One region of the Micromonospora cathayae genome, then DNA from elsewhere that is predicted to be linked to it. Evidence: riboswitches for the same ligand, from Rfam matches in the RefSeq annotation. Region 1 holds a riboswitch; the other holds the start of a gene.
What was found. A riboswitch is a leader RNA that binds a small molecule or an ion and turns the genes downstream of it on or off. The one in region 1 is predicted to bind S-adenosylmethionine.
Positions count from the first base shown of each region.

Region 1 (4,732 bases):
TGTGAACATGCTTCGGGCGGCGCGGGTCACCTTCCATCGGCTCATCCCGGCGTGATGAACGGATCGGCGTCGCGGCCGGTCAGTCCAGGTCAAGAAGATGGTCGGCCTGACCTGCGCCGATGCTCGGCTCAACCGCCCGGGATGGTCGGTCCGGCCGGGGCCGATGGTCGGTCCGGCCGCCCGCGCTGGTCGGCCTGACCAGGGCTGATGGTCGGCTCAGCGGGTCACGATGGTCGGCTCAGCCGGCCGCGATGGTCGGCCAGCCGCCGACCGCCAGGACGGCCAGCAGGGCGCCGACCAGGAGGGCCGGCCCGAACGGCACCTTCGACCGCCAGCCGACCCGCCGGACGGCCAGCAGCACCAGCAGCACGGGGGCGTTCACCACCCAGGGCAGCACCACGCCCAGCACCACCGCGTCCCAGCCCAGCCAGCCCAGATACCAGCCGAGCAGCGCGCCGACCTTCGCGTCCCCGAAACCGAAACCGGCACCGGGCAGCAGCACCAGGCCGGTGAGGAGCACGCCGACCGCCAGACAGCCGAGCAGCCCGCGCAGCCAGTCGTCCCACCCGCCGGTGACCAGGGCCACCACTGCGAGCAGCGCCGGGGTGACCGCCAGCGCCGGCAGCACCACCTGGTCGGGCAGCCGGTGGCAGGCCACGTCGACGACGGCCAGCAGCACCCCGAGCACCGCGAGGGCCAGGAACAGCGGGAGCACGGCCACCGGACCGAGCGCCGCGCCGAGCAGTCCACCGGCCAGCCCGGCCACCGGGGCGGTCAGCCAGCGGGAGACCGACGTCCGGTGCCCGCAGTCAGGGCCGGCCGTCCAGCCCCGCAGGCCCGGTGCCAACGGGGTGCCACACTCCGTGCACTCCCGGCGTGCCGGTTCGCCGTACGGCACCGCCAACCGGTACGCGACCGTCGGCACGAACGCGCCCGCCACCGCACACCCCAGCGCCGCCGCCCCGACCACCACCGCCGACATGCGCCGCACCCTATCGCCATCGGCGGCGCGCCGGAGGCCGGCGACGTCATGATCGTTTTGAGCGGACGGTGCGGGCTGGCTCACACCGTGGGAAGAGGGCTCGGCAGGAGCCGGGCGCGCTCGTAGACTCGGCCGTACAACTGCATACCTCATCCAGAGGGGCTGAGGGATACGGCCCGACGACGCCCCGGCAACCACCCCGCGTGCTCAGAGCTGAGCGCCGAGCGGGGCAGGTGCCAAATCCGTCCCCGCCGCACGGTGCGATGCGGGGAAAGATGAGAGGACTCCTCGACATGACGTCGACGACCGTCGCCCCCGGCATCGACACCACCACCAGCCCCGCCCGCGCCCTGGTCTGTCGCGCCTGTTCCGCCCGGTACCCGCTGGCCGCCCAACACGCCTGCTACGAGTGTTTCGGCCCGCTGGAGGTCGACTACGACACCGCCGCGCTGGCCCGGGTCACCCGCGAGCAGATCGAGGCCGGCCCGCAGAACCTCTGGCGGTACGCCGCCCTGCTGCCCGCCGGCCAGGACCCGGCCACCCGGGTCACCCTCGACCCGGGACTGACCCCGCTGGTCGCCGCCGGCAACCTCGCCGCCGAGCTGGGCATCACCGCCCCGCTCTGGGTCAAGGACGACAGCGCCAACCCGACCCACTCGTTCAAGGACCGGGTCGTGTCGGTGGCGCTGACCGCCGCCCGTGCGCTCGGCTTCACCCGCTTCGCCTGCGCCTCGACCGGCAACCTCGCCAACTCGGTGGCCGCGCACGCCGCCCGCGCCGGGGTGCCCTCGGTGGTCTTCATCCCCAGCGACCTGGAGCAGGGCAAGGTGGTCACCACCGCCGTGTACGGCGGCGAGCTGGTCGCCATCGACGGCTCGTACGACGACGTGAACCGGCTCTGCGGTGAGCTGGTCGAGACCGACGAGTTCGAGGACACCGCCTTCGTCAACGTCAACGTCCGCCCCTACTACGCCGAGGGCTCCAAGACCCTCGGGTACGAGGTCGCCGAGCAGCTCGGTTGGCGGATCCCGGCCCAGGTGGTCATCCCGATGGCCAGCGGTGAACTGCTCACCAAGGTCGACAAGGCGTTCAGCGAGCTGGTGGAGATCGGCCTGGTCGAGGCCCCGGCCGGCGGCTGGAAGGTGTTCGGCGCGCAGTCGGCCGGCTGTAACCCGATCGCCACCGCCCTGCACGCCGACTCCGACACCATCACCCCGGTCAAGCCGACCGGCATCGCCAAGTCGCTGAACATCGGCGACCCGGCGGCCGGGCTCTATGCCCTGGAGGCGGTACGCCGTACCGGTGGCTGGATGGAGTACGCCGACGACGACGAGATCCGTGACGGTATCCGGCTGCTGGCCCGCACCACCGGGGTGTTCGCCGAGACGGCGGGTGGGGTGACCGTGGCGGTCCTGCGCAAGCTGGTCGCCTCCGGTCGGCTCGACCCGGCCGCCGAGACGGTGGTCTTCAACACCGGCGAGGGGCTCAAGACCATCGACGCGGTCGCCGGCCAGGTCGGGCCGACCCACCGGATCCGGCCGTCGCTGCGGGCCGCCCGGGACGCCGGTCTGCTCGGCTGACCCGGTATCGTCCTGCCGGAGTCCGGGTGACTGGCCGGTCGGGCGTGTCGACTCGCCCGAACGGGGGATCGGGTCGATCCGTCGGGTAACCGACCGTTCGCCCACGGTACGAAAAACCCCCCGCCGAGGACTTGACGGCAGCAACCGGACGGGCGCAAGATGCTTCGTGCGGGAGGGCGTTCGCCGGAGACTTTTCAAGCCTTACGACCCAACGCCGGAGGCGTTGTGCGATCGTCCCTCCCGACCAAGCTTCCCGGGCCGGCGATGAAAATCGCTGGCCCGTTTGCTGTCGGTCCCGCACCCTCGTCGGCATGAGCCTCGTGATCGCGCCCCTCGACCCGTCCGATCCGGCCGCGATCGACGCGGCCCTCCAGGTGACCGAACCCGCCCGCATGGTCGACGTACCCGACTTCGCGCCGCGTACCCACGTACAGTTCGCGGCCCTGCTCCGACACCCGATGCCGGGCCGGGAACAGCGGTCCGCCCTGGCGACGCTCGACGGTGTACCCGTCGGATACCTGGAACTACGGATGTCCCACCTGGAGAATCCGGACAACGCCGGTGTCGAACTGGTGGTGCACCCGGCGTACCGGCGCCGGGGTTTCGGCCGGGCGCTGCTCGAGTACGCCATCCGGACGCTGCGTGAGCTGGGCCGTAAACGGTTGATCGGGCCGACCGTCGGCCCGCTGCCCGGGGGCGTGTACCGGCCGGACCACGGCCGTGGGTTCGCGGCCACGGTCGGTGCCAAACCGGCCCTGCCCGAGGTCCGCCGCCGGTTGGAGATCGCCAACCTCGACCACGCCGCCCTGGACGCCCTGGTGGCCGACGCCTGCAACCGGGCGGCCGGTTACCGCACGGTCTGCTGGCAGGAGACCACGCCGGAGGAGTACCTCGACGACGTCGCCTACCTCGACAGCCGGCTCATCCTGGACGCGCCTCTCGGTGACCTCACCATGGAGCCGGACCGGGTCGACGCCGAGCGCATCCGGGGCACCGAACGGGTCCTGGCGGCCCGGGGGCGACGCGCCTACCACCACGGCGTCCTGCACGAGGCGACCGGCCGGGTGGTCGCCTGGACGATGCTCGACCTGCACCCCACCGAACTCCCGTGGCAGTCCTTCCAGCAGATCACCATCGTCGACCCCGAGCACCGGGGCCACCGGCTCGGCCTGCTCTGCAAGATCGAGAACCTGCGGTACGCGCTGGCCCACGAGCCCCAGCTCCGGGTGATCGACACCTGGAACGCGGCCAGCAACTCCTACATGATCGCGGTCAACGAGCAGATGGGCTTCCGGGCCGTCGACGCCTGGATGGAGTGGCAGCTCGACTTCTGACCACCGCCGCCAGCGCGGCACCGCCGGCCTGGTGACAGCCGTCGACCCGCTGGCTGCCAGCGGCCCGCTGGTCGCCGCCGGGCCGGCGGGTCCGCAGGGCCGCCAGCCACGGGCGCAGGGCCGGCTCGGGATATCCGCCGGCGGCCAGGCCGGCCCGCCGCTCGAACACGTTCCTGCCGCCGTACCCGCCGGTCAACGCGACCGACCAGGCGCAGGCCAGCCAGTACGCCGGCCAGAACAGCGGGCCGAGCCAGGCGTACTGGCCGGCGTGCCGCCGTTCGTGTCCGAGCAGGTCGGCCCGTGCCGGGTGCAGCAGCCACTCGGGCGGCCGGCGGGTCAGCACCACCGAACCGACCGTGAAGCACTGCTGCCGGGGCACCGGCAACCGGTACCGTCCGGCGACGATCAACCCGTCCGGCGTACGCCGCCGGGTGGTCCGGGCCAGCACCGCCAGCGCCAGGCCCACCACCGTGGTGCCGTTGAGCCAGGTGGCCGTGGTCCGCGCCCGCTGCCGCAGGCCGTCCCCCGTCGCGTGACCGCCCACCGCCGGTCGCCGTTCCTCTGCCGGTCGCCGTTCCTCTGCCGGTCGCCGTTCCTCTGCCGACCGCTGTTCCCCGGTCGGTCGCCGTCCCCTGTCGTGTCGCTCCCGCCGCACCGGTCAAGGATGCGCCGGACCACCGCCCCCGGCCACCCGACCAACGGCTCCTACCGGCCGGTCCGGGGCTGCGGCATGATGGCGGGCATGACGGAGACCCCGCATCCCCTGTACGCCACGCACGCCGACACCCTCGCCCGGGCGCTGACCGCGATCACGGAGCGCGGGTACTGGTCCGCCT
Region 1 covers NZ_CP118615.1:816,296-821,027, reverse strand. Annotated here, with positions in the region: gene PVK37_RS03845 (A24 family peptidase) at 239-982, opposite strand; SAM riboswitch class I at 1,129-1,264, shown strand; gene thrC (threonine synthase) at 1,276-2,562, shown strand; gene PVK37_RS03835 (GNAT family N-acetyltransferase) at 2,874-3,896, shown strand; gene PVK37_RS03830 (hypothetical protein) at 3,835-4,440, opposite strand; gene paaN (phenylacetic acid degradation protein PaaN) at 4,639-4,732, shown strand, end outside.

Region 2 (4,732 bases), 2.4 Mb from region 1:
GGCGAGGTCGCCGCCGCCGTCGCGGACCTGGACCGGGCGGTGGCGCTGTCGACGGCCCCCGTACCACGCTTCAACCGGGGTACGGCGTTGCTGCGGCTGGGGCGCTGGGACGAGGCCGCCCGGGACTTCACCGCCGCGCTCGCCCAGCCCGACCTGGACCGGGCCCTACGCCGTGAGCTACGCGCCGGGCTGGCGCGCTGCCGACGCGCCGGCACCGGACGGCCAACCGACGGCTGACGCCGCAGCCGGACGGTGTCGGCGAGCTGCGCGCCGACCGGCTGCCGCCGGACCCGACCACCCCGATCGGGGCGAGGTGGCGACCGCGCACAGGCAGGCGACGCGCAGGCAGGCGGGGCAGGGTGGCGGTCGTTCAGGCCAGCATGGCCGGGCGCAGTTCCGCGCCGAGGTTGATGGTGCCGACCACCCGGTCGCCGGCCGGGTGGTACACCTCGATCCTGTTGTTGCGACGCATCAGGTCCCGGACCGGCGGCGGCAACCGGGGCGGATCGTCCAACGCCGCCCGGATCTGCTGGGTGGCCGAGATCAGCCGGACGGCCAGCGACGCGGCGTCGACGTCCACCCGGACCTGACCGTACTCCCACCCGGCGACGGTGAGGTCGAACACCTCGAACAGCTGAGCCAGCAGCGGTTCCGGGTCGGTGATCCGGGCGAGCCGGGTCGCCCCGTCGCCGACCACCGTCACGGCCGCCGCCACCTGCACGTACGGGTGGAAGCCGCAGGGCAGGGCGAACAGGGGCGTACGCAGCTGCGGCCCGGCCACCTGCCACAGCGGGCGGTAGTTGCGGCGGTCGGCGACCAGCCACCGGCCGGTACGCCGTTGCAGCTCGAACGCCTGGGTGAGGATGGCCGCGTGCGCCTCCTCGGCGACCTCACCGACCACCCGGGCCGCGACGATCAGCCCGTCGTCACCGGCCAGCAGTCCGGTGACCGCCGCGACCTGGTCGGCCACCGGGGTCGGTACCCGTGCCCCGAAGTGGTGCCGGACCTGCTGGAGCAGCTGTTCCTGTCGGGCCGGGTCCTGCTGGACCGGTTGCTGCCCACCCAGTATGCGCCGGAGCCATTGCATATCGCCTCGTCTCAGCAGCCTCCTCGGAAGGCCGCAATCTAGCACCCGACCGGCCGTGGTGGACGGTCCGACCCGGACCGGTCGGCCCCGGCGGTCCGGGTCGCCGGCCACCACGACCCGAGAAGGCGGTAAATCCGATAGATTTGATAGGGCTTACCATCTCGCCAGGAGGAAGACGTGCCCACACCCGCGACGCCGCTCGGAAAGCTCGGTTTCCTCACCATCGGCCTGTTCGACGAGACCGATCCGCGCGCCGGCCACGAGTCGACCCTGAACCTGATCGAGCTGGGCGAACAGCTCGGCTTCGACAGCGCCTGGGTACGCCACCGTCATCTCCAGTTCGGCGTCTCCTCGCCGGTGGCCGTCCTGGCCGCGGCGTCGCAGCGGACCCGACGCATCGCGCTCGGCACCGCGGTCATCCCGCTCGGCTGGGAGAACCCGCTCCGGCTGGCCGAGGACCTGGCCACGGTCGACGTCCTCTCCGGCGGGCGGCTCAATCCGGGGGTCAGCATCGGTCCACCGGCGCACTACGACCGGGTCCGGCAGGCGCTCTACCCGGACACCGCAGACGTCGAGGACTTCAGCTACACCCGGGTACGCCGGCTGCTCGACCTCATCGCCGGCAAGCCGGCCAGCGACTTCGCGGGCGTGGAGGGCTTCGAGACCTACTCCGACCGGGTGCAACCGCACTCCCCCGGCCTCGGTGCCCGGATCTGGTACGGCGCGGGCAGCCTCCGGTCCGCACGCTGGGCGGGCGAGCAGGGCCTGAACCTGCTCACCAGCAACGTGGTGAAGGCCGAGGAGTCGACGGACTTCGCCGAGATCCAGGCGGCGCAGATCAGGGCCTTCCGCGCCCACCACCCGGACGCCGCACGGGCCCGCGTCTCCCAGGGGCTCGTCGTCATCCCCACCGACACGGCCACTGCGGCCCAGCGCGACAAGTACGCCCGGTACGTCCACCGCCGCACGCCGCGCACGACGGCGCCCCAGGGACCGGCCCGGATGATGATCGCCCCGGATCTCCTCGGCCCGGCCGAGCTGATCGCCGAGCGCCTGGCCGCGCACGCCGGGTTCCGGGAGAGCACCGAGGTCACCTTCGCGCTGCCGTTCACCTTCGACCACGCCGACTACGTCCAGATCCTCACCGACATGGCGACCCGGCTCGGTCCGGCGCTGGGCTGGCGTCCCGCCGGCTGACCCGCGCGCCCGGCCGGACACCGGGATTCCCCGGCAGGTGGCCGGGTCGTATGCTTGTCGGCAGGTCACGAGCGCCAGCGTGAAGCCCCGGCTTGCTGGCCGGCAACCCTCGTCGAGTTCGCGGTGGGGTGCCCCGGGTGATGACCGGGCCCAGCCCCGTCCGGTGCTGGGCAAGCGCGGACCCCGTCCCGGTGCTGTCACCCGGGGTCCCCGGACTCCGGAGGTTGTCGTGTCCGTCGCCCTGCTGACCCCGCCCGTGGCCCGACCGCTCGACGTGCTCGGCGTACCCGGTCAGGTGAACCTCGACCACGCCGCCAGCGCGCCCTGCGCCCGGGTCGCCGCCGACGCCGTGGCCGAGCTGCTGCCCTGGTACGCGAGCGTGCACCGGGGCGCGGGCGCGCTGTCCCGACGCTGCACCCTGGCGTACGAGCAGGCCCGGCAGACGGTCGGTGACTTCTTCGGTGCCCGCTCCGACGACCACGTGGTCTTCACCCGCAACACCACGGACGCGTTGAACCTGCTGGCGCGGGCCCTGCCGGCCGGGACCACGGTGGTCACCTTCGCCGGCGAGCACCACGCGAACCTGCTGCCCTGGCCGCGCCGGTCGGTGCGGCTGCCGGTGCCGGCCACCCCGGGCGAGGCGGTCCGGGCCCTGGCCGCGGCGCTGACCGAGCTGCGGCGCGCCACCCCGGCCGACCTGCCGGTCCTGGTGGCGGTGACCGGGGCGAGCAACGTGACCGGGGAACGCTGGCCGGTGGCCGAGCTGGCCCTGGTCGCCCGCCGGCACGGTGCCCGGATCGCGGTGGACGCGGCCCAGCTCGCGCCGCACGCCCCGGTCGACGTGGCGGCGCTGGGCGTGGACTACCTGGCCGCGTCCGGGCACAAGCTGTACGCGCCCTTCGGGGCCGGGGTGCTGGTCGGCCGGGGTGACTGGCTGGACTCCGCTCCGCCGTACCTGGCCGGTGGTGGTGCCACCAGCCACGTCGGCGCGGCCACCCACGACGTACGGTGGGCCGTCGGGGCGGCCCGGCACGAGGCCGGCACGCCCAACCTGCTCGGCGCGGTCGCCCTGGCGGCGGTGTGCGCGGCGCTCTCCGCCGCCGACCGGGCCGCGCTGCACGTCCGGGAGCAGGCGCTGCTGACCCGGCTCCGGGACGGGCTGGCCGCCCTGCCCGACGTGGTGGAGCTGCGCACCTTCGGGCCGGACGCGCCACGGGTCGGCATCGTGTCGTTCGTGGTCGCCGGGCGGGACTCGGGCGAGGTCGCGGCGGAGCTGGCCACCGGGTACGACATCGGGGTCCGCGACGGCCTGTTCTGCGCGCATCCCCTGGTCCGGCGGCTGCTGGCCGGGGCGGCGGCGCGCAGCGGACGCACCGACCTGCCACCGACCGCGCTCCGCGCCAGCTTCGGACTCGGCAGCACGACCCAGGACGTGGACCGGCTGCTCACCGCGCTCGCGGCGTTGACCTGAGCGACCGGCGGCGGGGCGGCCGACGGCGGCGACGGGGCTCCGTCCGGGCTCAGCCGGGGCAGTTGTTGCTGGTCCGGCGGACGGTGTACTCGCGGTCGTCCCGGGTGATGCCGGACGGTTCCCCGTCGAAGTACGTCTCCACCTTCTCCCAGCCCCGGCGCTGCTCGTAGTGCAGGTGTGGTGCGCCGGAGTTGCCGGTGCTGCCCAGCCGGCCGATCTGCTCGCCCTGGGCGACCCGCTGCCCCTCGCGCACCAGCGGGGGTTCCAGCAGGTGCAGGTACTGGGTCTCCCACCGGCCCCCGTGGTCGATCTTGACCCAGTACCCGCCGCCCCGGCCGCGCGGCCCGTCCGGGTTCTCCGGGGTCCGGCCGCCCAGCGAGCCGTTGATACCGGCGACGGTGACCGTGCCGGCGGCGGACGCGAGCACCGGCCGCCCCCATGCCTCGCCGTCGAGGGGGAACAGGTCGACGTCGTAGTCGTCGTGCCCGGGATAGGTGCCGAGCTGCCAGTTCTCCCCGCAGGCGACCGGGAGTTGGAACAGCGGTCGCGGGCCGGGCGGCAGCAGCATCGGCACCACGACCACCGCGAGGGCGGCCAGGGCGGCCACCGCGCCGAGCGCGAGCACGACGCGCAGGACTCGGTGGCCGCCACGACGGTGGGAACGCGGACGGATGGGGTGGCCGGTCGTCACCCTGCCAACAATGACAGACCCGGGACGGTCCGCCGTCCCGGTGGTCAGGCCGGCAGCCGCCAGACCTGGTTGGCGCCACCGAAGCAGTCCCAGATCTGGAGCCGGGTGCCGTTGGCGGAGCTGTTGTCGGTGGCGTCCAGGCACCTGTTCGACGCCGGGTTGCGCAGGGTGCCGTTGGCCTGGGCCTGCCAGACCTGGGCGCCGGTGCCGTTGCAGTCCCACAGTTGGATCTTCGTGCCGTTGGCGGTGCCGGCGCTGGTCACGTCGGCGCACTTGCCGAGGGCCC
Region 2 covers NZ_CP118615.1:5,591,641-5,596,372, forward strand. Annotated here, with positions in the region: gene PVK37_RS24680 (tetratricopeptide repeat protein) at 1-237, shown strand, start outside; gene PVK37_RS24685 (hypothetical protein) at 371-1,087, opposite strand; gene PVK37_RS24690 (LLM class flavin-dependent oxidoreductase) at 1,265-2,284, shown strand; SAM riboswitch class IV at 2,348-2,467, shown strand; gene PVK37_RS24695 (aminotransferase class V-fold PLP-dependent enzyme) at 2,514-3,755, shown strand; gene PVK37_RS24700 (M23 family metallopeptidase) at 3,805-4,446, opposite strand; gene PVK37_RS24705 (glycosyl hydrolase family 18 protein) at 4,491-4,732, opposite strand, start outside.
Region 2: it holds a riboswitch for S-adenosylmethionine, as region 1 does, so the genes downstream of both, PVK37_RS24695 (aminotransferase class V-fold PLP-dependent enzyme) here and thrC (threonine synthase) in region 1, are expected to answer to the same signal.